DNA from 2 places in the Pacificibacter sp. AS14 genome. Region 1 is predicted to be linked to the other one. Evidence: riboswitches for the same ligand, from Rfam matches in the RefSeq annotation. Region 1 holds a riboswitch; the other holds the start of a gene.

Region 1 (14,968 bases):
TGCGCAAAGGGTCGAAATCTTTGCGCCAAATAGGTATGAAGCTGCGTAAAACGCCGCGCGCGCCGGAATGCGAGCAGTTGCGCAATGTCGGACGCAAGTTCCCGCCAAACCATTTGCACGACAGTTGGATCGACTTTTTGTATTGGGATTCAGAACTGGAAGCCTAGGCTTACGCCGAACAAGACGCGCCGCCCAGCACACAGAATTTCGCACAATGTGGGTGGTTTAAGGCCACGTCTTTTTCAGCCTCTTTCAAGGTCGCACCCAGATCGAATTGACGGTCATAGGGCAAGAGTGTGCAAGCGGCGACAGACGGTTTTTCGCCTTTGCGTTTCACAACCATGCGCGAGCTTGAACACATCACGCTGTCGGGGGATTTGTTCAAAATGCTCCAGCACGCTGTCGTAATTTCAGGCACTTCAATTGAAGCATCCATTTCGGGAAAAATTACAGTCATTGCAGGGTCTTGCGCGTCGATCTTATAGTCGCGTGTTTGGAAAAGTTTGGCAAAACCAGTGCGCGCTTCGGTATCTGTTTCATCCCACAACGAGCGCGCCGCGACGGCCATGGTGAAATCGTTGTCTCGCAACCAATCCATGCCGTCCAAAGTTCTAGAAAAGCTGCCTTTGCCGCGCATTTCGTCATGGTTTTCTTCAGACCAATGATCGAGCGATACCCGCAAAGTCAGTTTATCGGGAAATTCAGCACTCAACGCTAACAGCCCTGCTTTCATGGAGGGGCGCTGCATTGGGACCATAGCGTTTGATAGGATCAGCACCTCATAGCCGCGTTCCAAAGCAGCGCGCGTGATGTCGATCATTTGCGGATTCATGAAAGGTTCGCCGCCGGTAAAGGCGATCTCGCGCAAGGACCAGTCTAAGGTGTCCAATTCATCCAAATAGCCACGCACTTCGTCAGCAGAAATATAAACAAGCGCATCATTCGTGGGGGAGCTGTCGATATAACAGTTAACGCAAGTGATGTTGCACAAAGTGCCCGTGTTGAACCACAGCGTCTGCGGGTTGCTTAAAGACACAGTTGCGCGGGTGTCACCATCAGCAGTTACCTTAGGATCGATGAATTTTTCACCATGAGGCCAATTTGGGCGGGTCGCGTCAAAGTCTTTCATTGGGTCGTCCGTTGTGACTGGTTTTATCTGTGGTATGCGTTTGTTACATTATAGAAAAGTAAGTTTTGGTCATTCAACGGCATTGTGAACAGGCCTTATTTTATTGGTGAAATGGTATGCCAAATTGATTGCAGACGAATGGTAAAACGGATGCTAGACTTTGCTGAAATGGGAAGTTAAACCGTAAGCGTTAGCGCTAACGACAATTTTAAAAAGAACTGTCACGGCGTTGGAATACAATGGTGACGGCGGCTTCACGCAGACTGTGCCGCTTGAACGCACAAAGGAGACACATCATGGTGTCACGCGTCATTCCAGTCGAAAACTTCGACTTGGTTATTTTTGGCGGCACGGGCGATTTGGCCCGCCGCAAAATTTTGCCGGGCTTGTACCGCCGTTTTTGTTCCGGTCAAATGCCCGCCGAGGCGCGCATTATCGGCGCTGCGCGATCTGACTTTGATACGCCAGAGTTTCGTGACCTTGTGCGAGAAGCGATCCATGAGTTCTCTGAAAAGAACGACTGCGACGAGTTCAAAATCGAAGAGTTTTTGGCGCAGTTGCATTACGTGACCATCGACGCAAAAGGTGAGGACGGTTGGCCTGAGTTGAAATCTTTGATGCGTGATGACGTGGTCAAGGCCTTCTATTTCTCTGTCGCGCCTAGCCTGTTTGGCGCCATCGCAGAGCGTTTGCGCCTGAATGGTATTTCCGACGCAGACAGCCGTATCGTGGTTGAAAAACCTTTCGGGCGTGATTTGCCAACTGCCAAGGCGCTCAACGCTGATTTGGCTGCGCATTTCGACGAGACACAGATCTACCGCATCGATCACTATCTCGGTAAAGAAACCGTGCAAAACCTTATGGCTGTGCGGTTTGGCAATATTTTGTTTGAACCTTTGTGGAACGCGCAATACATCGACCACATTCAGATCACAGTGGCTGAAACCGTCGGTGTGGGCGGACGCGGTGAGTATTATGATCGCGCTGGCGCCATGCGCGATATGGTGCAGAACCACTTGATGCAGCTGTTGTGTTTGATCGCGATGGAACCGCCAAGCAAATACGACCCTGACGCTGTACGGGATGAAAAGCTTAAAGTTATCCGCGCCTTAGAACCTATCGCGCCACATCACATCGTGCGCGGTCAATATGACGCGACGGATACAGACCAGTCTTACCGCGAAGATGCGGGCGATCCCAAATCGCGCACGGAAAGCTATATCGCGTTGCGTTGTCAAATCGCCAACTGGCGGTGGGCCAACACGCCGATTTACATTCGTACCGGCAAGAAACTCAAAGCGCGCGCCTCTGAAATTGCTGTGGTGTTCAAAGAGACCCCGCATTCAATTTTTGGCGAAGAAGCTGGCACCCACGCCAATGTGTTGCGCATTCGTTTGCAGCCCAACGAGGGCATGACATTGCAAGTGACGATCAAAGAACCAGGCCCTGGTGGCATGCGTTTGATCGATGTGCCGCTTGATATGTCTTTCGCCGAGGCTTTAGACGATGCCGACGCGGATATTCCAGACGCCTACGAGCGTCTGATCATGGACGTGATCCGTGGCAACCAAACCCTGTTTATGCGCGGCGATGAAGTCGAGGCAGCTTGGGCATGGACCGATCCGTTGATCAATGGATGGAAAGCGCGCAACGATGTGCCAAAGCTCTATGACGTCGGTTCTGCCGGACCTGAGGACGCTGCACTGATGCTGAAACGTGAAAACCGCACGTGGCGGGAGATCAAAGAATGAACTTTGTCGATTATGTTGACCGCGATGCTTTGATGCTTGGTTTGGCTGATATCATCGCAGGTGAATTGACTTCGGCGCTGGATCATTCCGATCGCGCGTCTTTGTGTGTCCCTGGCGGCACCACGCCGGGGCCGATTTTTGACACTTTGTCAGGTGTCCATTTGGCGTGGGATCGCGTTGATATCTTGCTCAATGACGAGCGCTGGGTGCCCGAAACCTCTGATCGTTCGAACACGGCCTTGCTCAAGCGCCGCTTGATCTCAGGGCATGCCTCTGGCGCCAATTTGATCCCATTGCATACAGATGTCCCAACGCCGGAAGAGGGCTTGGATGGCTTGATGTCTGCCGTGGATGCAGCTTTACCACTTGATGTTTTGGTGCTTGGCATGGGTCTTGATATGCACACGGCCAGCTTGTTCCCCGGTGCAGATCAGCTTGAACTGGGCTTATCTGATAAAGCGCCGACATTGCTTGCCATGCGCGCACCCGGCGCACCAGAACCTCGGATCACATTGTCTGCACGCGCTTTGAAAACGGCTGTGTCGACCCATATTTTGATCACGGGGGACGAAAAGCGCGATGTCTTGGAAAAAGCACGTAAGTTACAGCCGTTCGACGCGCCGATTGCTGCGTTTCTACGCGGTGCCACTGTGCATTGGGCGCCGTAAAACAGGCGGTCTATGCGACGCTGATGACGCTTTGATCCCATTAGGGACACATAAACTGTTTTAGACTAAAACGGGGTCACACCCTGATAGGAGATACCATGTCCGTTGATTTTTCCGGATTGAAAGCATTAAACGCTGCCGCCGCTGATCGTCACATTCTGGATCTGTTTGCCAGTGATGCCGCGCGGGCCCAGTCGTTTTCTGTCGAAGCCGACGGGCTTTTGTTTGACTACTCGAAAACCAATATCGATGCAGCGCAAAAGGCCAGCTTGATTGATCTGCTCGAACAAGCAGACGTCGCAGGCAAACGCGAGGCAATGTTCTCGGGTGAGAAAATCAACGACACCGAAGGGCGCGCTGTTTTACACACGGCTTTGCGCAATTTGGATGGCGATGACATCATAGTTGATGGCACTGGCATTATGAAAGGTGTGCGGCATGTTTTGGCGCGCATGGACGATTTTGCAGATCGCGTGCGCCGCGGGGACATTACGTCATCCTCGAATGCGCCGTTTGAGAATATCGTCAACATCGGGATCGGTGGATCTGATCTTGGCCCTGTGATGGCTTATGAAGCGCTTCGACCTTATGCCAATGGACCGCAGTGTCACTTCGTTTCAAACGTCGATGGCGCGCATATCTATGACGTTCTCAAGGGGCTCAACCCCTTGACGACACTCGTTATTGTCGCCTCCAAAACATTTACGACGATCGAGACTATGACCAACGCCCAAACCGCACGAGATTGGCTTGTTGAACGTGTCGGCGAAGAAGGCATTTCACGCCACTTTGCAGCGCTCTCAACGGCACGTGACAAAACCGCGGCCTTTGGCATCGATCCTGACCTTGTGTTTGGGTTCGAGGATTGGGTTGGCGGGCGCTATTCCGTCTGGGGCCCGATTGGTCTGCCCTTGATGCTAGCTATCGGTCCGCAACATTTCGCGGATTTCCTGCGTGGCGCGCAAGCGATGGACACACATTTCCGGACAGCACCTTGGGCTGAAAACCTGCCAGCGCTCTTGGCTTTGACAGGCATTTGGCACAACCAAGTCTGCGGTCATGCGACGCGCGCGGTTCTTCCTTATGAACAACGTCTTGTGCGGCTGCCCGCTTATTTGCAGCAATTGGAAATGGAAAGTAACGGCAAACGGGTGTCGATGGATGGAGAAGATCTGACATTCAATTCCGGTCCTGTAGTTTGGGGTGAGCCAGGCACAAATGGCCAACACGCGTTTTACCAGCTGATACATCAAGGCACCCGCGTTGTGCCTTGCGAATTCATGGTCGCTAAATACGGTCATGAAGCAGGTCTTGAGCACCAACATGAATTGCTTGTGTCTAATTGCTTGGCGCAATCCGAAGCGCTGTTGCGTGGGCGCTCGTTGAGTGAGGCGCGTGACATCATGAGTGCCAAAGGGTTTGAGGGCGCTGAACTTGAACGCCAAGCTCGTCACCGCGTATTCCCGGGCAATCGTCCGACAACAACATTGGCTTATGAACGCCTAACGCCTTTCGTTTTGGGGCAAATCGTTGCGCTCTATGAACATCGTGTCTTTGTCGAAGGCGTGATCTTGGGGATTAATTCTTTTGATCAATGGGGCGTTGAACTTGGCAAAGAGCTTGCCGTCGCATTGCAGCCTGTGTTGGCTGGAACTGAATCAAGTGCTGACAAAGATGGATCAACGCAGAGCCTTGTAAAGTTTCTTAAAGTCTAAGCTATTCATTATGATTTTGATTGGGCTCGCGGGGAAACTTCGCGGGCCTTTTCTATGCCAATAAGTCGCGATCAAAGGGCTGTGCTATCCACTGCGTTGCCCTTGACCTTTTTCTTGAGCAGCCCTAAATTCAAATCAGTTCTCAGGGCGGGGTGTAATTCCCCACCGGCGGTTATAGTCCGCGAGCGCCTCGCACTTAAAAATGCTTGGGTCAGCAGATCTGGTGAAATTCCAGAACCGACGGTTAAAGTCCGGATGGTAGAGAATGGAATGCGGGCAGGGGGCTTTGGCTCGTCGTTCGTGTTCCTTCGAGCTCTGGGACCTAACAGTGTAAACTCAAGGGTTCCAAAATGACTGATATGACTTCAAACTTCGAAACTTCTTCTCCTCGCATAGCGTTTATTCGCGCCCGCTGGCATGCGGATATTGTGGATCAAGCCCATGTTGGCTTTGTCGCACAAATGACTGCGCATGCGCCAAGTGCTACCACTGATGTTTATGATGTCCCTGGTGCGTTTGAAGCGCCTCTTTTGGCAAAGCGCTTGGCCAAAACAGGTAAGTATGATGCGATTGTTGTCGCGGCCTTAGTCGTTGATGGCGGTATTTATCGCCATGACTTCGTCGCTGACGCTGTTGTCTCTGGCTTGATGCAGGCGCAGCTGGAAACAGAAGTACCAATGTTTTCGGTGTCATTGACGCCGCACCATTTCCATTCCACTGAAGACCACATCAAGTTCTACACAGAACATTTTGTGAAAAAGGGTGCAGAGGCCGCAAATGCAGTGCGTGATATTCTCGCGCTCAAACTGCCTGAACCTGTGTCGGCGTAAATCGTATCAGTTGATGATACATTGTGAAAACAAATGAGCCGCCCTTTGGGGCGGCTTTCGTTTTTGATGCTCAATGATTAAAAACGTCGTTTAGCCGTTCCAAGTGCGGATAGGACCACAATCCATATGCACAAAGTTTGAACCACGATAGGTTCCAACACCACCCGCAGAACAGTTTTTGGCGGCAGAGGCCATTTGGCTTACGGAGCGAGATTTCAGGCGCAAATCAGCGGCTTCGCCTTTCATGTGGAGGGAGTTCTTGGCTACCCCGCTTGAGCGAGAGCGCAGCATGTTATTGGTTTCAGGAGAGCGATAGCCGGAGAGCAGCATGTAAGGCTCATTCACGTCCATCAACCCATGCGCGGCAGCCATGATATCAATTGTGCGAGCGTCGATTGATTTCACTTTATTGTTGCGCCAGTCGCGGAAGAAATAAGTGACTTCCTTGAGAGCTTCGTTGATGTACTCGCCTTCGACCCAGTAAATTGTATCGATGCTTTCACCTGTACGGCCTGAATACATACGAAGTCTACGGATGTCGCCTGAACCGCGCAAGAACCCCGCCGCGTTGGCATAAACTGGAGCGGCGGAAAGGGTGACTGCTGCAAAACTTCGCAAAAGCGTGCGCCGTGTGATTGCGCTGGACTTGTTTGTCGTCATGATCTCAAGCGTCCCGTTCTTATCATTCCCGCCTCAACGCGGTACATTCCTATGTGCCGTTTTTACGACATTCTAACTCATTCACAGCCGTCAACATTGACCTAGATCACCCCCAAATCGGAGACTCACAGCGTCGCGGCGTTGTTTCAAGGCTCACTCAAAACGAAACCAAAGTTACACCAGATAAAAGCTTCGCTAACCAAAACCTTGCCAATTTCTTTATTTGGCCTAGCTGATTTGCATTTCTTAAAGTCAATGATGCTACTGTCAGTGTTATGGCACAAAGTGAATCGCCCTCCAAGCATCCCTTTATAGAGAGGCACTAAATGGCCGAAAAGTAGGCAAAAATTTGCGCATATAGAACGTATTCGAGCGCAAAAGACCCGCAAATTCAACTTCTCACTCAGCCTTTAAAGGGAAAATCAAGGGGAATCGTGCGGGAAATCGATCACGATAAAATGTGTGCTTTGAGTATCACAAGGGGCATTTCTGACCAGTTTTCCCCTCACGCTCGCACCCAAAACTATGTAGTTTAGACGCTAGTTTACTGTCTTTTTTGAGGATTATTATGTTTCTCTCTTTGGTGCCGCGCATTTCGTATGCTGCGCGATTGACGTCTGCCGCGTCACAAAGCTTACGGTTCGGTTTCATCGCCATTCTCTCGATGGCCTTCATTTCGGCGGCCCCTGATCGGGTCTCCGCTCAGCAAGTCACTGCAATGATGCAATCGATTGCAGAAGCGGCATCAAAATCCAAAGACCTGTCGGAATATTATCGTGCGACAGGCTACAAGCCTATATTTGCCGATAATTCCAGTCGCGCTCGCAGTCGGCGTCAGGCATTGTTGCGCGCACTAGATGGCGCGCCGGATCACGGTATCGCACCGTATGACACAAGCCTGTTGAAAGCCAATATGCGGTCTATAAAATCAGAACGCGATTTAGGCCGCGCCGAGGTGGCCATGGCGACTTTGTTCTTGGACTACGCGAGAGACATGCAGACAGGCCAATTGGTGCCATCGCGTATTGACAGTGGTATCGTGCGTCAAGTGCCGTATCGTGACGGTGTGTCGCTTATGGACAGCTTTGCCAAGTCAACGCCGGCAGCATTTTTGAAAAGCCTGATGCCAAAATCACCTGAATATACACGGTTGCTAAAAGAAAAGCGCGTGCTTGAAAAAACCCTCGGCAATGGCGGCTGGGGTCCGCAGGTTGGCGGCAATAAACTTGAGCCAGGTCAGTCCAACGGCAACGTAGTGGCATTGCGCGATCGGTTGATTGCGATGGGATACCTTAATCGCAACGCGAGTACAGTCTATGACGCGAGTATTCAAAAAGCTGTTCAATTGTTCCAACAACGTCATGGATTGTCAGCGGATGGTGTTGCTGGCGTGGGAACATTGAAAGAGCTTAATATTGAGCCTGCGCAACGCCTTGCGTCTGTTCACGTGGCTCTTGAGCGTGAACGCTGGATGAATATCGAACGTGGCACACGTCACGTTTGGGTGAATGTCACAGATTTTTCGGCCAAGATCATCGATAACGACAGTGTCACATTTGAAACGCGTTCAGTTGTTGGTGCCAATGATTCCAACCGTCGTACGCCTGAGTTTTCAGACGTTATGGAACACATGGTGATCAACCCAACATGGAATGTGCCGCGCTCTATTGCGGTTCGTGAATATCTTCCATTGATGAAAAAGAACCCAGGGGCAGCTGGTCATCTTCGTCTGGTGGATTCTCGTGGTCGTACAGTGGACCGTGCAAATGTGGATTTCAATTCCTACACAGAAAGAACCTTTCCGTTTAATCTGAAGCAGCCACCGTCAGACGGCAATGCCTTGGGATTGGTGAAATTCATGTTCCCAAACAAGTACAATATCTACCTGCACGACACGCCTGCAAAAAGCCTGTTTTCACGCGAGTCCCGCGCGTTCTCACACGGGTGTGTGCGTTTGAAAGATCCGTTTGATTTTGCTTACGCATTGCTTGCAAAACAGTCTAACGATCCCGTGGGTCTGTTCCAGTCACGTTTAAAATCTGGCGTTGAATCTGTTGTGGCATTGGAAGAGCAGGTGCCTGTGCATATTGTTTACCGCACGGCTGTAACGGTTGCGAAAGGTGGCATGGAATACCGTCGTGACGTTTACGGACGTGACGCGAAAATTTGGTCTGCTTTGCAAAAACAAGGCGTTCAGTTGCGCGCTGTTGGCAGCTAAACGAAAGTTTTTTTATACTCGTTTATGTTTTTATACTCGTTCAAGGGCGTCCTGCGGGGCGCCCTTAATAGTTTTTTGAATTGGATCTTTGACAAAACTTGGGGCCATGTTTTGCCTCGGTCCTTTCCATGTTGGCCTTGAGGCATTATGTCAAAGTAACTCAGGTATTTTCAAAGGTTTCATCATGACTGGCATCACGATTTCAGACTTAGCAAAGCGCATTGGCGCGCCATTTGAAGGCAATGGCGCATTGGTTGTGACCTCTGCCGGTGAACCTAAAACAGCTGATGCAGGCCACATTGCTTTGGCGATGGACCCTAAGTTTGCACCAGCCTTGACCACAGGTGCTGCGCGTGCCGCGGTTATTTGGGAGGGCGCCGATTGGCAGTCTTTCGGGTTGGAGGCTGCTATTTTGGTGCGCCGCGGACGTTTGGCAATGGCAGGGATCACCGCAAGCTTTGATGCGGGTCTTGGGCTTGCGAAAGGTGTTCACCCCAGTGCCGTCATCGACCCTTCAGTGACACTTGGCGACGACGTTTCAATTGGTCCACTGGTTGTCATCGGCGCTGGTGCTGTCATCGGTGATCGCTGTCAGATTGCGCCGCAGGTGACTGTCGGCACAGACGTTCACATCGGCGCAGATGCTGTCATTCATGCGGGTGTGCGAATTGGCGCATGTGCGCAAATCGGCGCGCGCATCTTTATTCAACCCGGTGCGGTGATTGGCGCAGACGGGTTTTCCTTTGTTACGCAAGAAATATCCGCTGTAGAGCAAGCGCGTGAAAGCCTTGGGGCCAATGTCGAGGCCAAAGGCCAAAGCTGGCTGCGCATTGCCTCTATCGGCGGTGTTATCATCGGCGATGATGTTGAAATTGGCGCCAATGTTACGATTGACCAAGGCACCATTCGGGCCACCCAAATCGGATCGGGCAGTAAGCTCGATAACCAAGTGCACATCGGTCACAACGTGATTGTCGGGCAGCATTGTTTGCTATGCGGGCAAGTTGGTATCGCGGGCTCAACCGTCTTGGGGGATTTTTGCGTCATGGGCGGCCAAGCTGGGGCCGCCGATAATATCACCATCGGGTCCGGCGCGATTATTGGCGCTGGCTCTGGTGTGTTGTCGAATGTCCCCAAGGGAAAGGCTATGATGGGCTATCCTGCGGTCGCGATGCAAACGCATATCGATATGTATAAATCCTTGCGACGCTTGCCACGTTTGCTCAAAGACCTCGCGTCTAAAAAGGGCACCTAGGCTCGTGTTTTTTTGACACCTTGCTGTCATATTTTTCTGTTTTACAGCCAAAAGTTTCGGTTTAGATCCTATGATGACCGCGAAAGATGGAGACAAAAAATGTCTGACGAGATCAGAACACAGATAATCGCAATCATCGCTGAGCAAGCCGTTCTAGAACCCAGTGACGTGCGTGATAACCAAAGCCTCGACGACCTTGGCATCGACAGCCTTGGTCTTGTGGAATGCATTTTTGCTATCGAGGAAACCTTTGATATTTCAGTGCCGTATAACGCGAATGAGCCTGACCAATCGGATTTCGATATCACTTCGGTGGCGGCCATTGTGAAAGCGGTTCAGGGACTTATTGCCGAGCAATCGTCATGAAACGCGTCGTCATAACGGGGGCGGGCACGGTCAACGCATTGGGGCTCGATGTGCCGTCAACGTTGGAGGCAATGCGTGAAGGCCGTTGCGGTATTTCTGAACTAAAATTTCGGGATGTGGACAGACTGTCGATCAAAATTGGTGGCCAAATTCACGGTTGGACCACAGAGCAACGCTTTAATCGCCAACAAATCGCTTTGTATGATAGGTTCACGCAGTTTGCTTTGGCGGCTGCAAAAGAGGCGATCGAGCAATCGGGTTTGGAATTTATCGGTGATCTCGCAGCCAAATCAGGTGTAATTTTTGGTACTTCTGGCGGAGGCTTGAACACCCAAGACGACAATTACCGCATGGTTTACGAAGAGGGTAAAAACCGTGTTCATCCGTTCGTGGTGCCAAAATTGATGAACAACGCGTCGTGTTCGCATGTGTCGATGGAATACAATCTTAAGGGCCCAAGTTTCACTGTTGCAACGGCCTGTGCGTCGTCCAATCATGCCATGGGGCAAGCCTTTAACATGGTGCGTTGTGGCATGGCGACAGCGATGGTCACGGGGGGCTCAGAATCCATGCTGTGCTTTGGTGGTGTCAAAGCTTGGGAAGGTCTGCGGGTTATGTCGAAAGACGCCTGTCGGCCTTTCAGCCTCAATCGCAATGGTATGGTGCAGGGCGAGGGGGCTGCGGTGTTCGTGTTCGAAGAGTATGAGCACGCAAAAGCGCGAGGCGCTGAGATCTTGTGCGAGGTGATCGGGTTTTCGATGACTTCTGATGCCTCTGATATTGTGATGCCCTCAAAACAGGGTGCAGCACGCGCCATTGCTGGCGCCATCACGGATGCGCAGATCAATCCCGAAGAGATCGGTTACATCAATGCCCATGGCACCGGGACTGCCGCCAATGATAAAACCGAATGCGCCGCCGTTGCGGATGCGCTCGGCCATCATGCCGACACGGTTATGATGTCCTCAACCAAATCAATGCATGGGCATCTGATTGGTGGCACCGGCGCTGTTGAGCTGTTGGCATGTATTATGGCGCTCAAAGACGGCATTATCGCGCCCACCATCAATTATGAAGAACCTGATCCTGAATGCGCGTTGGATGTTGTGCCCAACGAGGCGCGTGATGCGGATGTGGATGTGGTTCTGTCTAACGCATTTGCCTTTGGTGGCTTGAACGCCGTTATTGCCTTGCGCAAAGCTTCTTAATTTCTGAGATTTTCATCAATATCAAAAGGACCGACACATCATTTGTGCCGGTCCTTTGCATTCGAGCGTTTGCACTTATTATTGTGTTTCAGCGCGTGCAGCTATATTGATCTCTGTCACTCGAGTGTAGGCAGCCGTGAAGCCTGTCAATGACACTGACACGGGCACTTTAACGTCAGGAGCTGCATAGGGCACGATCGTCAAAGTTGCTGTTGCGCCTTTTTTCAATAGAGCGACATCATCTTCAACAAGGCCAAAACGGGCTTGGCAGCCTGTTGGAGAGCACACTGCAAACGGGTAACGACGCCCGTTGGCACCATCAACAGTCAGTGTTAGTTGCTCAGTTAGCAATGTATCCAAAGGCACTGTCACAGTGGCTGCGGCTTCAATGCCGCCATTGCCGAAGTGAAACAAAGATATTTCAGCCACAGGGTTTTCTTTTTCATCCAAGAGTAACTGGAACATGGAACACGGATCAGCTTGGCCTTCAGGTGCTTTGAGGCAATTGATATTCCAATCGCCGTGCTGCTCAAGCGTGTAAGGTTGTCCAATGCCATCCGTATCATCAATTGGTGTTCCAGTGCTCAGCCCTGGTATTGAGGCAGCGCCTTCGGAAGGGGCTGGGTCGGCGTCTTGCGCCGTAGCAGTAAAACACAATCCAAATGACATGACAGTGCTCAGGCAAAGCGTTTTGGCCGTGGTGTTCGCGAAGTTCATATGAAATCCATAAATGCTTGGGTCAATTTGGTTTTTTCTACCATGGCGATCTGAGGGTGTCAGGCAGGATTTGTTCGATTTCGTTCCAAAATAATAAAATCGGCCAAAACAGGCAAACTCTTGCTCGCACACATTGATATGTCTGGTCACTAAGGTGCTAAGTCTCAAAAGGGCGCCAGCTTTCGCGTGGCACCCCATTGGTGATCTTGTCTTGATAGAAGATCAATTTGCTCCCTGTCGGACATGGCCGACGCATTGACAAAAATTCTAGGCAGGATGGTTTATGACGTCAACGCAAATTTGGATGAAAAATCCGCAATTTTTCTGATTTGGTAAAAAAGAGGCCGCGGTGATCGTGATCACGCGCGGCCAGTCTGACAGGGAGGAAGTCAGTTCGGGCCTAGGAGGACATGGCCCGAACACATGTGATACTGGCACCAATTTGTTAAAATTGTATTGTTGCGTCGAACGATAGATATAGTGACCTGCAACACGCGCGGAATCAGTTGGAGAAACAGTGAGATGAGTGATGGAATTTTTATTGGCGGTGGCGGTATCGATTACAAAGATCCGCAACAGCTCTTGCTGAAATACGGCAACCGTCATGGATTGATCGCAGGCGCTACAGGCACAGGTAAAACCGTCACTTTGCAAATTCTAGCCGAAGGATTCTCAAACGCAGGCGTGCCTGTGTTTTTATCGGACGTCAAAGGGGACCTGTCAGGTCTTGCAAAAGCAGGGTCCGAAGACGGCAAACTGCATGCGCCGTTTATGACGCGCAATGAGACGATCAATTTCACGACGTTCCTGTATGAAAGCTTTCCCGTCACCTTTTGGGATCTCTTTGGCGAGCAGGGCCATCCCATTCGCACAACTGTTGCAGAAATGGGGCCTTTGCTTTTGTCGCGGATGTTGCAACTGACGGATGCCCAAGAAGGCGTGATCAACATTGCGTTTCGCGTGTCAGACGAACAAGGTTGGCCTCTTTTAGATCTCAAAGACCTACAGGCATTGCTTGTCTGGTGTGGTCAGAATGCAGATGATTTAACGCTGCGCTATGGCAATATCTCATCCAGCTCTATTGGTGCCATCCAACGTGGTCTTTTGGTGCTTGAAAACCAAGGCGGTAATAAATTGTTTGGCGAACCGGCTCTGGACCTCGCTGATATCATTCGCACGGATGCTGACGGGCGTGGGCGTATTTCAGTACTGGCGGCAGACAAATTGATGTCATCGCCGGGCCTTTATGCGACGTTTTTGCTGTGGCTCTTGTCTGAACTGTTCGAAGAACTGCCAGAAATTGGCAATCCTGATAAACCGAAATTGGTGTTCTTTTTTGATGAGGCGCATTTGCTGTTTGATGATGCACCAAAAGCGCTTGTCGATAAGGTGGAACAAGTTGCACGTTTGATCCGGTCCAAGGGCGTGGGCGTGTATTTCGTGTCGCAAAACCCTGCCGATGTGCCGGATGATATCTTGGGGCAATTGGGCAACCGCGTGCAACATGCGCTGCGGGCATTCACTGCGCGCGATCAAAAGAACCTTGCGCGCGCTGCCGAAACTTACCGGATCAATCCGCGTTTCGACATTGAAGAGGCAATCAAATCGGTCGGCACGGGTGAGGCCGTCACATCAATGCTTGAGGCCAAAGGCGTGCCATCCATTGCTGAGCAAACGCTTATCCGCCCGCCGTCGTCGCAACTTGGGCCGCTCAGTGCGTTAGAGCGGGCAGCGGTGATTGCCACCTCGCCGATTGCGGGCAAATACGAGACTGTTTTGGACCGCGAAAGCGCTTTTGAGGTGTTGCGCAAACGCGCTGATGACGCATCGAAAGCGGCTGAGGATGCCGAAGCGGCAGAAGAGGCCGCAGACCTCGCCGCGAAACAGGCGAAAGCCGATGACAAACACCGCAGTGAACTGGAACGTGAGTTCAAAAAGGCGCGCCGTTACGAGACCAAATCCTATGGGAAATCATCATCACGACGGTCTTCAACATCGGAAACCATCGGGGAATCTGTCACCAATTTGGTAATCAAAGAGCTAAAAGGCACCACAGGGCGGCGCATCGTACGCGGTATCTTGGGCGGGCTATTTAAGGCGCGCTGATGCCTCACCTGTCAAACGAATGACTGCCAAAAACTGACAGGCATACATCGAACGGCTGAAATGAAAAGATGCGCACCTTAAAAGGCGCGCATCTTTATCTTTTCAATAGGTTAAATGGCTTACTTCAGGTTTGCGAGAACGCGGTCACGCTGTGCCGTGTAAACGTTGTCTGAGCGGCGGGACCAACCAGATGTTGCCGCCATAGAGGCTTCTGCGGATGCGCGGATATCAGCGAAAATACTGTCATCCATGTAACCATCAAGAACCTCTTTAGACGCTGAGCCGAAGGCATCCCAAACATCGTCAGAGAATGACATAATTTGAGTTCCGCCAGAGATAAGACGC
Region 2 (14,968 bases), on a different contig from region 1:
CGCGCTATGATTATGGCTGCGAAATCAGATGGCGAGATCGACGCAGAAGAGCGGACCAAGATTTTGGATCACCTCACGGATGCCTCGCAAGACGAGATCGATTTTGTGCAAGCCGAATTGGATGCCCCCGTTGATCCTTTGGCTTTGGCTAAGGACGCGACCGAGGACACCAAGAGCAAAGTCTATTCGGCGGCCTTGATGGCGATTTCTGTCGATACGGATGCGGAAAAGACATTCTTGAACGCTTTGGCGGCAGCCTTGCAGATCGATGCCGTCACGCAGGCCGGCATTCATCAATCGATGGGCAAGCCGGCGCTGTAAATCACGCATATCGAAACATCACATTAAACATCAAAAAAGGGCGATCTTGCGTGCAGGGTCGCCCTTTCGTTTGCAGTCTTTTCGCCTATCTGTTGCGTCAATTACGCGCGTTGCGATTCTTGGCGCAGCAGATAGGCCGATGCCCCTACGATCAACGCAGATCCAAGCCACATCGATCCAGGCGGTACAAAGCCAAAGGCCAAGATGCCAAAGCCCACATTAAGGGGCAGTTTGAGATGATCAAATGGCTGCAAGTAGGCCGCATCCGCAACGCTATAGGCTTTGGCGATTGCGTATTGGGCAAGGGCGGTCAAAAGCCCTGCCACCAGAATCACAAGTCCCGCAATGTCAAACCCGAGCGCAAGGTTGCTCATGCCCGTATCACCACTCAGCGCCAGCGCCAAATTGATGGGTGTCAGCAGCAGCAACAGATAAACAGTGAGGCTCTCAGCGCTTTCCGTCGCGGTCATGTATTTGGTCAACAGGGATGTCAGGGCCCAAAACACAGCTGCGCCCACGGGATAGAGCGCATAGGGTGAAAATTCTTCCGCCCAAGGTGCCAAAATAATCATGCCACCGATGAAGCCCGCGGTCACCGCGCCCCAGCGTTCCAGCGTGGTTTTTTCGCCCAAGAACACTCCAGCCCCAAGGGTGACGAAAAACGGCGACAGCATGATCAAGGCAATGGCCTGCCAAATCGGCACATGGGCAAGCCCTGTGATCCAAAGTTGCACTCCAATGGCCGAGGCGATCACGCGCATGAAATGCAGCATGAATGCGCCAGTGCGCATGGCTTTGATGCCGTGACGGATCACCCATGGCATCGAAATTAAAAAAGCGATGAAATATTGCCAAAAGGCCAGACGGGTCGGAGCGATTCCCTGAATCATTGTGCCAAATTGGCCCAACAAGTTTATTATTGCGAATAAAATACCGGCAAGGACCATCAAAGCGGCCCCCAATTGCGGCGGGGTAAGGCGCGCGCTTGCGGCGGCTATTCTTCTTTGTTTTTGGCGAGTCATGCGGTGTCCTTTCATTTGCGCATAACTCAAGGCAAACAGGACAACTGGGCGTATAGCGCCCCTAAAAAGGCACTTTACCCCCGTTTCCCGCTCTCTTTCATCCGGACTATGACCGTCGGCTCCGGAATTACACCGGATCTGCTGACCCAAAAGTTGGTGAAACAACCCTTGGCGCTCGCGGGCTTGGTCGGCTCTGGTAACCCAGATTTGACCTTACCGCCGGTGGGGAATTGCACCCCGCCCTGAGAACGTTGCGACCCCTATGGTCGCGCTTTAAAATCTATGTCATAGAGGCGCCAAGAGCAATGCATTGTACGCTGTGGGGCATCCATGACGTGCAATGTTTGTTTGGCCATAACGGCCACGCTTGTTTTTTTTGTTGGGACCCCATTGACTCGAGGGCGCAACACTTTAAAAGGCAGGCTTCAAGGATTCCACGGGGTGTCACGCGCAAGTGCCCGACTGACCCGTTGTACGTAAGACTGGAGACATAAAAATGGCTAAGCCAACCACAATCAAAATCCGTCTGAACTCGACAGCAGACACGGGCCACTTTTATGTGACCAAGAAAAACGCACGTACCATGACCGAGAAAATGGTCATGAAAAAGTACGACCCGGTTGTGCGCAAGCATGTTGAGTACAAAGAAGGCAAAATCAAGTAAGCCTGATTTGAACGACAAAATGCAAAAGCCGCGCAAACCCCAAAGGTTCGCGCGGTTTTTCTTTGTTTAAGATTGCTCTCGCGGACTTCCCCAAATCACGACACGCAAGCGTGACACAGGAGATCCCGATATGTGTTTATTACAAGAGAGTCCCTCTATTGAGGGCGACAGTCCTAGCCAGTCTAGCGAACCCCTTAGGGTTCTGCCGCCTTTTATCGTTCGTACAGCTACACCTGCCGATGCCTTGGCCATCGATGGTTTGATCGCTGCCAGCTATGGCGCGTTGATGCGTCCCGTCTATCATGATGACATTCTTGCACGCGCCTTGCCGCGTTTGATGCGCACCGCGCCAAGCTTACTCTCTGGCGGCAGTTATTTTGTCGCCGATGCTGGCGGTGTGCTTTTGGGGGCAGGCGGGTGGTCTCAGGCGACGCCGTTTGGCGGAATTGGTCCCGCAAGCAACGGGCATATGCGCCGCGTTGCGGTGGTGCCGCATGCGATCCGCTCCGGCGTTGGCTCTTTGATTGTCGATCACGCTTTGGCTCATGCACAGACACAGGGCGTAGAGAACATGTTCTGCCTGTCCACATTGGCCGCCGAGGACTTTTACAAAGCCAAAGGGTTCGATGCGACCGGAGAGGTCGAATTGACGCTTGAGCCCGGATTGTATCTGCCTGCCATTCAGATGCGCCGCACGTTGAATTGATATGTCAAATATGTCGAGTGCGCACAAAAAAAGGCCGGTCCTAAGACCGGCCTTTTCATATCTAATGGGGCGTCTTTAGTTGCGGTTGCCGAGAAGGTTCAGCAAGAACATGAACATGTTGATGAAGTCGAGGTAGAGCTTCAGCGCGCCCATGATTGCTGATTTAGCAAGCCATGTTGAGTCCATTGCATGTGCATGTGCGATATAGTCGTTCTTGATTTTTTGCGTGTCAAAAGCTGTGAGGCCCGCAAAGATCAAAACGCCGATGACTGAAATCGCAAAGCTCAACATGCCAGAGCCCAAGAAAATATTCGCGATGGAGGCCACGATCAAACCGATCAAACCCATCATCAAGAATGTGCCCATGCCGGACAGGTCTTTCTTGGTTGTGTACCCAAAGATAGACAAGCCTGCGAAGGAAATAGATGTCACAAGGAATGTCTGTGTGATGGACACGCCTGTGTAGACCAAGAAGATCGAGCTGATGGAAACGCCCATCAAGGCTGCGAAAGCGTAAAAGAACGTTTGCGCGCCAGCGGCGGACAAGCGATTCACGGCCGCGCCAAAGGCAAATACCATGCCGAGTGGTGCGAACATCACAACCCATTTAAGAGGGGACGTGTAAAGCGCCTGACCCAAACCAGTGAGGTACTGACCTTCGCGGAACATCAATTCTGTTGGCGTTGAGGTCACAGCCAAATTGGCGATAGCCCAAGCGGCCAATGCCGTAATCAAAAGACCAACGGACATCGTTCCGTAAACTTTGTTCATGTGGGTGCGAAGACCCGCATCGATATGGGCGGATGAGCGGGCGCCAATGCCTGCATCAATCGTTCTGTAGTCAGCCATTAACTGTCTCCTGTGCGATTTAAAACGTTGTTCCAAGCCGACTGCTTGGTTTCCATACCAATATTGGTGTGATGCCGCATCTTTTCAAGGCTTAAGCGCAGCATCTAGGCGTGAAAACGTAAAAAGACCGCGCCTTTGAACGGGGCGCGGTCTGTATCGCTGATGGTTCGGGGACAATGATTCCAATCAGGCGATATTGGTAAGATGTATCGTGGTTTATTTCATCCAGTGTTGCGGCGCGTCCCAAGTGGGGCGGGCAGATTCCTGTTCGGCTTGGGCGCGTGTGATGCCGATGTCTGACAACATGCTGTCATCAAGGTCTGCCAATGCTGTGCGTTGACGCGCCACTGCGCGCGCTTGGATGAAACGAGCCAATAAGGATTTTGGGGACTTGGTGCGAGGTGTCCGCTGGAGCGTCAATGTAAGCATGGGTTTACCTTCCTATTTGTGATGTTTTGCTGCTTATGTATCATTCATATTGATATGTTTCGTCGATCATCTATGATAAGTAAAATGAATGATTGTTGGTCAATGCATCACGGAGTTTGATATGGCGCGAAATTTGGATATGACAGCTTTGCGGTCTTTTGTGGCTGTCGCTGATTGCGGGGGTGTCACTCGTGCTGCAGGGTTTCTGAACCTCACACAGTCTGCTGTGTCGATGCAGCTCAAACGACTAGAAGAAAGCCTAGACCTTAAACTGCTGGATCGCTCTGCACGCACCATCGCCTTGACCGCAAATGGGGAGCAACTGTTGTCTTATGCACGCCGGATGCTTGATTTGAACGATGAGGTGTTCGGGCGTCTGACAGCGCAAGAGTTTGAAGGTGAGATCACTCTTGGTGTGCCGCATGACATTGTTTACCCTTCGATTCCACAAGTGTTGCAGCAATTCAATCACGCTTTTCCAAGGATGCGGGTGCATCTTGTGTCGTCTTTCACTTTGAAGCTGAAAGAGATGTTGGCAAAAGGCGAGGCTGATTTAATTTTGACCACCGAAGACACCTTGGATGCTGGCGGAGAAACCTTGGCTGAACTTCCACTGGTATGGGTCGGGGCGGTCAATGGGTCTGCGTGGCGTCAAAGGCCGTTGCGCTTGGCGTTTGAGCATAAATGCTTGTTCCGCAAAGGTGTGCAAAAGGCGTTGGATGACGCAGGTATTCCATGGCAGATGGCGATCGAGAGTGATCAATCGCGTACGATTGAGGCATCTGTCTCGGCCGATTTGGCTGTGCATGCAATGCTTGTCGGCTCTACGCCGCCGCAATCAGAGACCGTTCAGCACGGCGGAGCTTTGCCTGAACTGCAAAGCAAACAGGTTAATCTGTACAGTACGGATATGGCGCGCGGTCAAGCCTTCAATGCGCTTAGCGATTTATTGCGCGGATCGTTTGAGATGCGACTCGCCACACGCGGTATCGCAGCGCAATAAGGCGACGAGGGCTAAGGGTTAATAATGACCTTTCCGGTCGCTTGACGTTCGGCCAGCAAGGCAAGGCCTTCGGCTGTTTGAGCCAAAGGCAAGCGGTGCGAAATATGTGGGGTGATTTTTCCGGCAGCAGCCCAGCCAAATAACTGATCCAGAGACTCTGCGACGACTTTGGGCGCAAAATCAAAATAAGCGCCCCAGTAAAACCCAATCAAGGTGATGTTTTTGACAAGCATATGATTGGGTTTCACGTTCGGCAGATTTCCCCCCGCAAAGCCAATCAATACAATACGTCCATCAGGGTTGGTTGCTCGGAAACATGCCTCAAACAGGTCGCCGCCAACGGCATCATAGACCACATCGGCACCACCCAGCGCTTTGATCTTGTCACGTAGGTCTGGATCATCAGCATCGATCAGATGGTCTGCGCCAGCTGCGCGCGCGATCTCAAGTTTTGCAGCCCCACGTGCGATGGCGATCACTTCGGCTCCGATTAATTTCCCAAGCTCGACGGCGGTCAAGCCAACGCCCCCTGCGGCGCCAGTGACAATAAGACGTTCTCCGGGTTGCAATCGGGCTTTATACATAAGCGCCATGTGTGAGGTGCCGTAAGTAATCTGCAAAGCCGCGGCGTCGTTATAAGAAAGAGACTCGGGAAGTGGGATGCACCGTTGAGCAGAGGCGATGGCTGTATCTGCAAGTCCGCCTTGCCCGACGTAGGCCGCCACGCGCATTCCAATTGCAAGATGGCTCGGTACATCAGAACCTAAAGCGACAATATCGCCAGCGAATTCCATTCCTAAGGTAAAAGGCGTAGCGGGTGTGTCTTGATATTTACCGGAGCTCATCAAAAGATCGGCAAAATTCAAACCGCATGCACGAACATCGATGAGGACGTCATGCGCTTTGGCGAGGGGGGCTTCAACTTTTATCAGTTTTGGACTGGCGTCGAAGTCGGCGACTTGAAAAGCGGTGATAAATTCTGACATGGCAAAAGGGTACCTTAAGTCTGCGAGAAATGAATCAGCCGAATTGACGCATTTGGAACTTTGTTCCTTAAGTAGGGTTGGTCGTTTTTTGATCGAATGTATTCGCAAAATGCAAAATTTTTAGGTGTTCGCGCTGAGGTTTAGTCAGAAAATCGATTTTAGCACAAATGAATATCAGTAAAGTTTAAGGAAAAAATACTAAATATACTTTTTTATCAAATGGTTAGTTTTCAGTCCTCATATCCTATCCAAAAAGACAGGTTGAGGAATATCCCGAGTCGGAGGAATTCTGTTACACACGCATAGGTTACTCTGTGTGTCTCATCAAGGAGCGGTAAATATGAAACATCCGGTGGATGTACATGTAGGAAAGCGCGTTCGACATCGTCGTTGGATGGTCGGAATGACGCAACAACAGCTCGCCGAAAAGGTGGGTATTAAATTTCAGCAGATTCAAAAATATGAAACTGGTATGAATCGAGTGTCGGCGTCCCGTCTTTGGGATATTTCCGAAGCCTTGGGTGTACCTGTTGCCTTCTTCTTTGATGGCGTAGATGCATCTGAAACTGGTGATTTGCCTGCGGCAGGGGCTGTTCCCGCAGATATCCTTGCGGACAAAGAGGCGCTTGAACTGGTACGGTCTTACTATTCTATTCCAGAAAACCAACGCCGTCGTTTGTTCGAATTGGCTCGGGTTTTATCCGACGTAGCATGATGTAAGTGGTGCTTTTCGGAGCGTGACCGTTCGATCACTTCGATTTCTTGCAATGGTCCCGATGCCTTACATGGCTCCGGGACCTTCGCACATTTTAGACCCAGTGTTTTATCACTTTTTAGGGGCTTAGCCTTGCATCTTGACGCGTGACATCCGAATGTTTACCGCAAGGTATAGGCACGCGCGCGATCGCCTTTGAGGTTTTACGCCGCATCAGACAGTTTGCGCCGCGCAGATCAAAACACAAAAGGATGTGTTCTCGGTATGATGCAGTTAAAAATTGGCGCAGAGCAGCAAGAAAGCCTTATCGAAACCGCGCATGCCGCAGCAGATGCTGCCCGTGCCATTACATTGCAGTATTTTCGCGGTACATCGCTTGGCACGCAGTCGAAACTTGAGGCTGGCTTTGATCCTGTCACGGTGGCAGATCGCGGTGCCGAAGAGGCCATGCGCAAAATTATCAGCGAGATGCGCCCCGATGATGCCATCCATGGCGAAGAGTTCGGCCCCAAAGAGGGGACATCTGGTCTGACATGGGTTTTGGACCCAATCGATGGGACGCGCGGTTTTATTTCTGGCACGCCGACTTGGGGCGTTTTGATTGCCTGCCGCGATGATGCCGGCGTGCATCTTGGCGTGATTGATCAACCATACATTGGGGAACGTTTTTTTGGCGGCTTCGGTGTCTGTGAGCTTACAGGGCCGCATGGGGTCAAACCACTTGCTGCACGACAAGATGTTGCTTTGAGTGATGCTATAATTTTTACCACATTTCCAGAAGTTGGCACGCCTGAGGACCGTAAGGGCTTTGAGTGCGTTGCGAATATGTGCAAACTGACGCGGTACGGGATGGATTGCTATGCCTATGCGCTTTTGGCGGCGGGGCAGATTGATCTCGTGATCGAGGCCGGTTTGCAACCTTACGATATCTTGGGACCAATCGGCGTGATTGAGGCCGCCGGGGGCGTGGTCACGGACTGGCAAGGAAAAACGGCGCAGAACGGCGGGCGTGTTGTTGCCGCGGGATCAGAGACTTTGTTGGCCGAAGTCTTGGAGCTGTTGAAAGACGCGTAGCCTCAAAACTTGGTTTTGTGAGTGCGGCAGCTAGACTGAGGCGATTGGAAAGGACAGTGGATGCATCCATGTTTCATCATTCGTGGCGCAGATATTCTTGTCACGATGGACGACGCGCGCCGAGAGATAAAGGGCGGCGATGTTTTGGTGCGCGATGGCGTGATCGAAGCTGTCGGAACGTTGCTGTATGATGATGACGCACAAATCGTTGATGGGCGCGGCTGTGTTGTCACGCCAGGTTTGGTCAATACGCACCACCATCTGTTTCAAACACTGACGCGGGCCGTTCCTGACGCGCAAAACGCGTTGCTGTTTGGCTGGCTGCAAAAGCTTTATCCTATATGGGCAAAATTTACCCCAGATCACATCCGCGTATCGGCTATGATTGGTTTGGCAGAATTGGCTTTTTCTGGCTGCTCTCTTACCTCGGACCACCTCTATCTTTACCCCAACGGGTCGCGTCTTGAGGACACTATCGATGCGGCCAATCAAGTCGGCTTGCGCTTGCACGCCATGCGCGGCGCGATGAGTATTGGTGAAAGCGACGGTGGCTTGCCCCCTGACAGCTTGGTCGAGCGCGAAGCAGACATTTTGAACGATAGCCTGCGGGTGATTGATGCCTTTCATGACCCAAATCCGGGTGCGATGATCCGCGTTGGCGTGGCGCCGTGCTCGCCGTTCTCGGTTAGCCAAAGCTTGATGCGCGATGCGGCGATTTTGGCACGCGACAAGGGCGTGATGATGCACACGCATCTGGCGGAAAACGACGAAGATGTCGCCTATTCGTTAGAAAAATTCGGGTGTCGCCCGGGCCAATACGCACAGGACTTGGGCTGGACAGGATCAGACGTGTGGCATGCGCATTGCGTTAAGCTGGATGTTTCAGAAATTGAGTTATTTGCGCAAACGGGCACAGGCGTGGCGCATTGCCCCTGTTCCAATTGTAGGCTGGGGTCTGGGATTGCCCCTGTGCGTGCGATGCGTGACGCAGGCGTGCCTGTCGGGCTTGGCGTTGATGGATCTGCCTCAAATGATGCCAGCAATCTTGTGTCTGAGGCGCGCCAAGCCATGCTGTTGCAACGGGTGATGAATGGCGCTGACAAAATGAGCCCGCGTGAGGCTTTAGAAATTGCGACGCGAGGCGGTGCGCAGGTTTTAGGGCGCGACGACGTTGGCCAAATAGCAGTGGGCATGCGTGCTGATATTGCGATTTGGGACGTGTCAGATATCGAATCTTCAGGAAGTTGGGATCCGGCCGCTTTGTTGCTGGCGGGGCCCACGCAGGTCAAACACCTGTTCGTCGAAGGCAAGCCTGTTGTCAAAGATGGCTGGCTGACGACCCTTGATATGGCGCGCGTATTGCAGCAACAATCTAACTTGGTGCGCGGGCTGATGGATGCTTAAAGACCCTAAGGCGCAGTTGATAAATTTACGAGGAACCAAATCAATGTTGAAAGCACCACTCACGGGCCTGTGCGCTGCACTTGCCTTGACCGCCTGCCAAAGCCAAACGGGCGCAGGATTTACGCAACCAGCCCCTGTGCAAACCAGCGGTGTGAACACCTCTGTTGCGGCCGAGGGCGAAATATTGTCCGCGGTAAACGCTGAACGCGCCCGCAATGGATTACAGCCTCTGGTTTACAACGGCCTGTTGACGCGTGCAGCGCGCGCGCATGTCGATGACATGATGCGCACTGGCATTTTTTCACACACCGGCTCTGATGGCGGCACAGCTGCTGATCGTACGCGGCGGGTGGGGTATAATTATTGTATTGTTGGGGAAAACCTCTCAATTGGGTACCCATCAGTCCATGCTGCTGTGCAAGGCTGGATGACGTCCAAAGGCCATCGCGATAATATCTTGAATCGCAGATTTGACGAAATCGGAATCGGAATTGGTGAAGGGGCGCGTTATGTGACGGTGTTTGGCAGTCGCTGCTAACCCGTTATCATAAAAGGCTTAAACCTTTAGGTGGGGCGCATAGGACGCCCCATCACATAAGTTTCCACGATAGCCCGATCATCGCCCATCATGATGGTCGGAAAAATGGCTTCCCAAATATCGGTGGAACGCCCCGCGCGCTGAGCGATGGCGGGGGTCGAGGTCAAATCGATCACCGTCAAATCCGCTTCAAGCCCCATTGCGATGCTGCCGATCTGGTGCTCTAAATGCAGCGCTTCAGATGATCCACGCGTGGCGAGCCAAAGCAATTGAGCAGGGTGCAAAGCCGCGCCGCGCAGCTGGCCGATTTCATAACTTGCCGCCATTGTACGTAGCATCGAAAAACTGGACCCGCCGCCTGTGTCCGTGGCCAAACCCACACGCAGACCGTCAGCTTTGCGTGCAGCCATGTCAAACAGGCCTGAGCCGATAAAGGTGTTGGACGTCGGGCAATGGATCAAAGAGCTGCCGGTCTCTTGCAGACGCGCTATCTCGCGTGGCTCTAGGTAAATTGCGTGACCAAACAAGGCGCCTTTGCCGATCAAACCGAATTTCTCGTAAGTGTCCAAATAGTCCCGCGCCTCGGGGTACAGTGATTTGACCCAAGCGATCTCGTCTGTCTGTTCGCTCAAATGGGTTTGCATCAAACAACTGGGGTTTTCAGCCCATAACGCCCCAAGCGCCTCTAATTGCTCTGGCGTAGAGGTCGGCGCAAACCGTGGCGTGATCGCATAGGTGGCGCGGCCTTTTTGGTGCCAGCGCGCAATCAGCGCTTTGGACTGATCATAGGCGGTTTGCGCCGTGTCGCGCAGGCCTTCGGGGGCAGTGTCACGATCCATACAGGTTTTACCCGCAACAATGCACATGCCACGCACTTCGGCCGCTTCAAACAGGGCTTCAACAGATTCTGGGTGAATGGTGCAAAAGGATGTGACGGACGTTGTGCCATTCGCGAGCAGGAAATCCAAATACATCGCTGCGATCTCGCGCGCATAGGCGGCATCGTGAAAGCGCTGTTCTTCGGGGAATGTATAGGTGTTGAGCCAATCAATCAGCCGCTTGCCCCATGAGGCGATGATCCCCGTTTGCGGGTAATGCGCGTGGGCATCGACAAACCCAGGGGTGATCAGCGCGTCCCCGTGGTCGATCACCGTCAAATCGGGACGTTTGGTGCGCAGTGTTTCGAGATTCGCGATGTCTGCGATGCGTCCATTTGAGATCAACAGCGCACTGGGGCTGACTGTGACAGCTTCCGTGGGCGTTATCAAAAACGGATCACCATGAAACAACAGGATTTGGCCTGCGATGATGCAGTCTTTTTGGGCAGGGGTGCTCATAGAAGGCTCCGATATGTGTTGCCACAGTTTAGGGCGATGATTTTCGAAGGTAAATCGATCTTGCCTCTGTTTCTCAGCGCGGTCGTGACGTAAAGTCTCTAAAACAGGCACCTTAAAAGACCGCGAGTACAATATGGTCGAAGAGACAACACCCGAGACACAAAACGAACCCCGCGACGAGGACGCCTATGTATTAGCGCCGCGCCTGTTGTCGTCGATTATTTTTGCGCTGGAAACTCAGGATCAAGCCCAACTCGTCGAGCTGATGGAACCGCTTCACCCGGCCGACATCGCCGATATTTTGGAGCAAGTGAACGCCTTTGACCGTCGACGAATTATCGAACTGTACGGGCGCGAGCTTGACGGTGAGATTCTATCTGAGATCGATGATGGTATCCGCGAAGAAGTCATAGCTCTTATGCGGCCAGAGGTCTTGGCAGACGCTGTGCGCGATTTGGATTCTGATGATGTCGTCGATCTCATCGAGGATCTTGAAGAGGAAGCACAAGAAACCATCTTGGCGTCTTTGGAAGATGCAGATCGCGTGGCGGTCGAGCAATCTTTGTCCTACCCCGAATTCTCTGCCGGTCGTTTGATGCAGCGCGAGGTCGTGATGGGGCCAGAACATTGGACCGTCGGACAGGCCATTGATTACATGCGCGAAGCCGAAGGATTGCCAGAAGATTTCTATCACATGGTGATCACTGACCTTTTGTTGCATCCCATTGGGCATGTGACCTTGGGTAAAATCCTAGGTGCCCCACGCGCACAAAAGTTAAATAGCATTATGGAGCCGGGATTTCGCACGTTTCGTGTTGATGAGAGCGAATCTGACGTGGCCTATGCGTTCAACCAATACCATATGATTTCAGCACCTGTTGTAGATGAAAACGACCGTTTGACTGGCGTAATCACCATTGATGACGCGATGAACGTGCTGGATGAAGAGCACGAAGAAGACATTATGCGTCTGGCGGGGGTCGGTGAAGGCACCTTGACCGACCGTGTTTATGACACAGTGAAACAACGCTTGCCGTGGTTGGCTGTCAACTTGTTGACGGCGATCATGGCCTCGCTGGTGATCTCGCAGTTTGAGGGCACGATCACGGCACTGGTCGCTTTGGCTGTGCTGATGCCGATCGTCGCCTCAATGGGCGGTAACGCGGGCACCCAAGCGTTGACCGTGGCCGTACGCGCCATCGCCACACGCGACTTGACCGGCGCAAACGTCTGGCGGGTTATTCGACGAGAAGTTTTAGTGGGCTTAGTTAACGGGGTTATTTTCGCTGTTATCATGGGCTTGGTAGGGATCGTTTGGTTTGGATCGCCTGCGCTGGGCGGTGTGATCGCCGTTGCTATGGTGATCAACTTGGTGGTCGCGGGACTTGCTGGTATAGGTGTGCCTGTCGTGCTTGAGCGGGTCGGTGTCGATCCGGCTTTGGCCTCTGGCGCGTTTGTGACCACTGTGACTGATATCGTGGGATTTTTCGCGTTCCTAGGGTTAGCTGCGACATTTTTGTTGTAAAGCTGTGAGGGGCCTTGGGACGTGAGTGATGTGAGCGTTGATCTGAAAGCGATAGCACGCAAACGGGCGTTCGCGCAGCGGGGCGTTGTTCACGCGCGCGATCGTGGAAATGCAGGGATTGCCTCAACGCTTTTGGCGACGTTTTTAGCGCCTTATTATGGTAAAATCATTGCGGGCTATATGCCGATCAAGTCTGAAATCGATCCTTTGCCGGCTATGAAAACTCTGTCCAAAAAGGGGCTTGTGGCAGTCCCGATTGTTGAGGCTAAAGCAGAACCTTTGCGATTTGATTTATGGACGCCAGACACTGAAATAATCCCAGGTGCTTTTGGGGCATCAGTGCCAAAGCTTTCAAAGCCTGTCGTGCCAGATGTTCTGATCGTGCCGCTGGTGGCGTTCAATCGCGCGGGGCACCGGTTGGGCTATGGTGGTGGGTTTTATGATCGCACCTTGGCCAAATTGCGCGCCGAGCGCGATGTATTTGCTGTTGGATTTGCCTACAGCGGGCAAGAAATGACAGATTTCCCGACCTCGTGCTATGACGTGCCTTTGGACGCGATTGTCACGGAAAGCGAAGTTTTCACACTTTGAAATCAGCCTGCACCGGTTTGCTTGTAACGCAGGGCTTGCGTTTGGGGGGCAAGGACGGCTAAGCCGTGGCCATGAAAATCCTATTTCTCGGCGATATCGTCGGTCGCGCGGGGCGCGATGCGGTGATCCAGCGGCTTCCCACTTTGCGCAAAGAGTGGAAGCTCGATTTTATTGTGGTTAACGGTGAAAACTGCACCAATGGCATGGGGCTGTCTGCGGACCATGCCCGTTTGCTGCTGGATGCTGGTGTTGATTGTTTGACCCTTGGCGATCACGCCTTTGACCAACGCGATATGATGCAGTTTTGCGAAACGGAAACGCGGATCATCCGTCCGATCAATTTCGCTAAAACAGCACCTGGGCGTGGCGTACGTATCTTTGAAGACGCCCGCGGGCGTCGTATTTTAGTGGCGCAAATTTTGGGTCAAGTGTTTATGAAACGCGCCTTTGATGATCCGTTTTCTGCCCTTGATGAAGTGTTCATGCGCCACAAACTTGGTGGGCAAATCCAAGCGGCGCTGATCGATGTGCATTGCGAAGCCACATCTGAGAAAATGGCCATGGGCCATTTTTGCGACGGCAAGGCTTCGGTCGTGGTTGGCACGCACACCCATGTCTGTACCGGCGACGCGCAAATCTTGCCCGGTGGTACGGCTTACCTGACCGATGCTGGCATGTGCGGCGATTACAATTCGGTGATTGGCATGGATAAAGCCGAACCCCTGCGCCGTTTTATCACGGGCATGTCCAAAGGTCGGTTTGAGCCGGCAAAGGGTGATGCGACCCTGTCAGGTGTCTATGTTGAAACCGATGATCGAACTGGATTGGCTACACGGGTGAAGCAAATTCGTCATGGTGGACGGTTGGAGCAAAGCCACCCGTAACAGGTCAGCAACGAATTACTTTGCAACATTTTTTTGCGTTTTGGGTGCTCGGCCCTTTCAGGGCCGTATTGCCGCTTGTAGTGCCACTGTATCCACGTCAATTATGGTCAAGTTGTGCAATAGATCTTTGAGGTGGCATGGAGATTTTTCATTTTGATCCGATGACGCAAGCGATTGTGTCCTTGGTGGTGGTTGGTTTCATGTTCGTGCTGTTCGTGCGCGAGGTTTTCCCGACAGAAGTGGTGGCCCTGACCGGCGCTGCTTTGATGATTGTCTTAGGTATTTTGCCCTATGACGCGGGGCTGGCGGTTTTGTCGAACCCTGCGCCTTGGACCATCGCCGCGATGTTTATCGTCATGGGCGCTTTGGTGCGCACTGGAGGCTTGGAATGGTTCACCCGACTGGCTGGACTGCATGCCGAAAAACGCCCTTCGCTTTCTATCGCCATGCTTTTGGCCGTGGTCGTGGTCTTGTCGGCCTTTGTCGCCAACACGCCCGTGGTCGTTGTGATGATTCCTGTGTTTGTGCAACTGAGTTCTAAGCTGGGGGTATCTGCCTCTAAACTTTTGATCCCATTGTCTTATGCTGCTATTATGGGCGGCACAATGACGCTGATAGGCACGTCTACAAACTTGCTTGTTGATGGTGTGGCGCGCGCCGAAGGTCTTGAGCCGTTTTCTATTTTTGAGGTGTCAATCTTAGGGATGATCATCGTCGTCTGGGGCATGACTTATCTGTATTTCATCGGGCGACATCTGCTGCCTGAACGTGACAGTTTGGCCAATATGTTGAGCGGCTCGCGATCCAAAATGAAGTTTTTTACCGAAGCCATCGTGCCGCCAGACAGCAACTTGATTGGGCGCGAAGCCTTGACCGTTCAGCTGTTCAAGCGAGAAGGCGTTCGGTTGATCGACGTTGTG

What was found. A riboswitch is a leader RNA that binds a small molecule or an ion and turns the genes downstream of it on or off. The one in region 1 is predicted to bind FMN.
Positions count from the first base shown of each region.
Region 2: another riboswitch for FMN. It lies ahead of WNY38_RS10460 (DMT family transporter); the one in region 1 lies ahead of WNY38_RS02045 (6,7-dimethyl-8-ribityllumazine synthase).

Region 1 is NZ_JBBMQI010000001.1:405,881-420,848, reverse strand. It holds gene WNY38_RS02070 (HNH endonuclease) at 1-167, shown strand, start outside; gene WNY38_RS02065 (radical SAM protein) at 170-1,129, opposite strand; gene zwf (glucose-6-phosphate dehydrogenase) at 1,426-2,880, shown strand; gene pgl (6-phosphogluconolactonase) at 2,877-3,548, shown strand; gene pgi (glucose-6-phosphate isomerase) at 3,647-5,263, shown strand; FMN riboswitch at 5,398-5,534, shown strand; gene WNY38_RS02045 (6,7-dimethyl-8-ribityllumazine synthase) at 5,623-6,093, shown strand; gene WNY38_RS02040 (DUF882 domain-containing protein) at 6,184-6,753, opposite strand; gene WNY38_RS02035 (L,D-transpeptidase family protein) at 7,322-8,971, shown strand; gene lpxD (UDP-3-O-(3-hydroxymyristoyl)glucosamine N-acyltransferase) at 9,156-10,226, shown strand; gene WNY38_RS02025 (acyl carrier protein) at 10,326-10,592, shown strand; gene WNY38_RS02020 (beta-ketoacyl-[acyl-carrier-protein] synthase family protein) at 10,589-11,800, shown strand; gene WNY38_RS02015 (invasion associated locus B family protein) at 11,879-12,517, opposite strand; gene WNY38_RS02010 (helicase HerA-like domain-containing protein) at 13,040-14,623, shown strand; gene WNY38_RS02005 (twin-arginine translocation signal domain-containing protein) at 14,743-14,968, opposite strand, start outside.
Region 2 is NZ_JBBMQI010000009.1:43,455-58,422, reverse strand. It holds gene WNY38_RS10465 (DUF533 domain-containing protein) at 1-321, shown strand, start outside; gene WNY38_RS10460 (DMT family transporter) at 423-1,343, opposite strand; FMN riboswitch at 1,429-1,597, opposite strand; gene rpmG (50S ribosomal protein L33) at 1,840-2,007, shown strand; gene WNY38_RS10450 (GNAT family N-acetyltransferase) at 2,138-2,713, shown strand; gene WNY38_RS10445 (Bax inhibitor-1/YccA family protein) at 2,789-3,562, opposite strand; gene WNY38_RS10440 (DUF1127 domain-containing protein) at 3,779-3,991, opposite strand; gene WNY38_RS10435 (LysR family transcriptional regulator) at 4,113-4,994, shown strand; gene WNY38_RS10430 (NADPH:quinone oxidoreductase family protein) at 5,006-5,980, opposite strand; gene WNY38_RS10425 (helix-turn-helix transcriptional regulator) at 6,321-6,695, shown strand; gene WNY38_RS10420 (inositol monophosphatase family protein) at 6,963-7,769, shown strand; gene WNY38_RS10415 (8-oxoguanine deaminase) at 7,830-9,173, shown strand; gene WNY38_RS10410 (CAP domain-containing protein) at 9,217-9,711, shown strand; gene guaD (guanine deaminase) at 9,738-11,048, opposite strand; gene mgtE (magnesium transporter) at 11,182-12,573, shown strand; gene WNY38_RS10395 (5-formyltetrahydrofolate cyclo-ligase) at 12,595-13,164, shown strand; gene WNY38_RS10390 (TIGR00282 family metallophosphoesterase) at 13,236-14,048, shown strand; gene WNY38_RS10385 (SLC13 family permease) at 14,186-14,968, shown strand, end outside.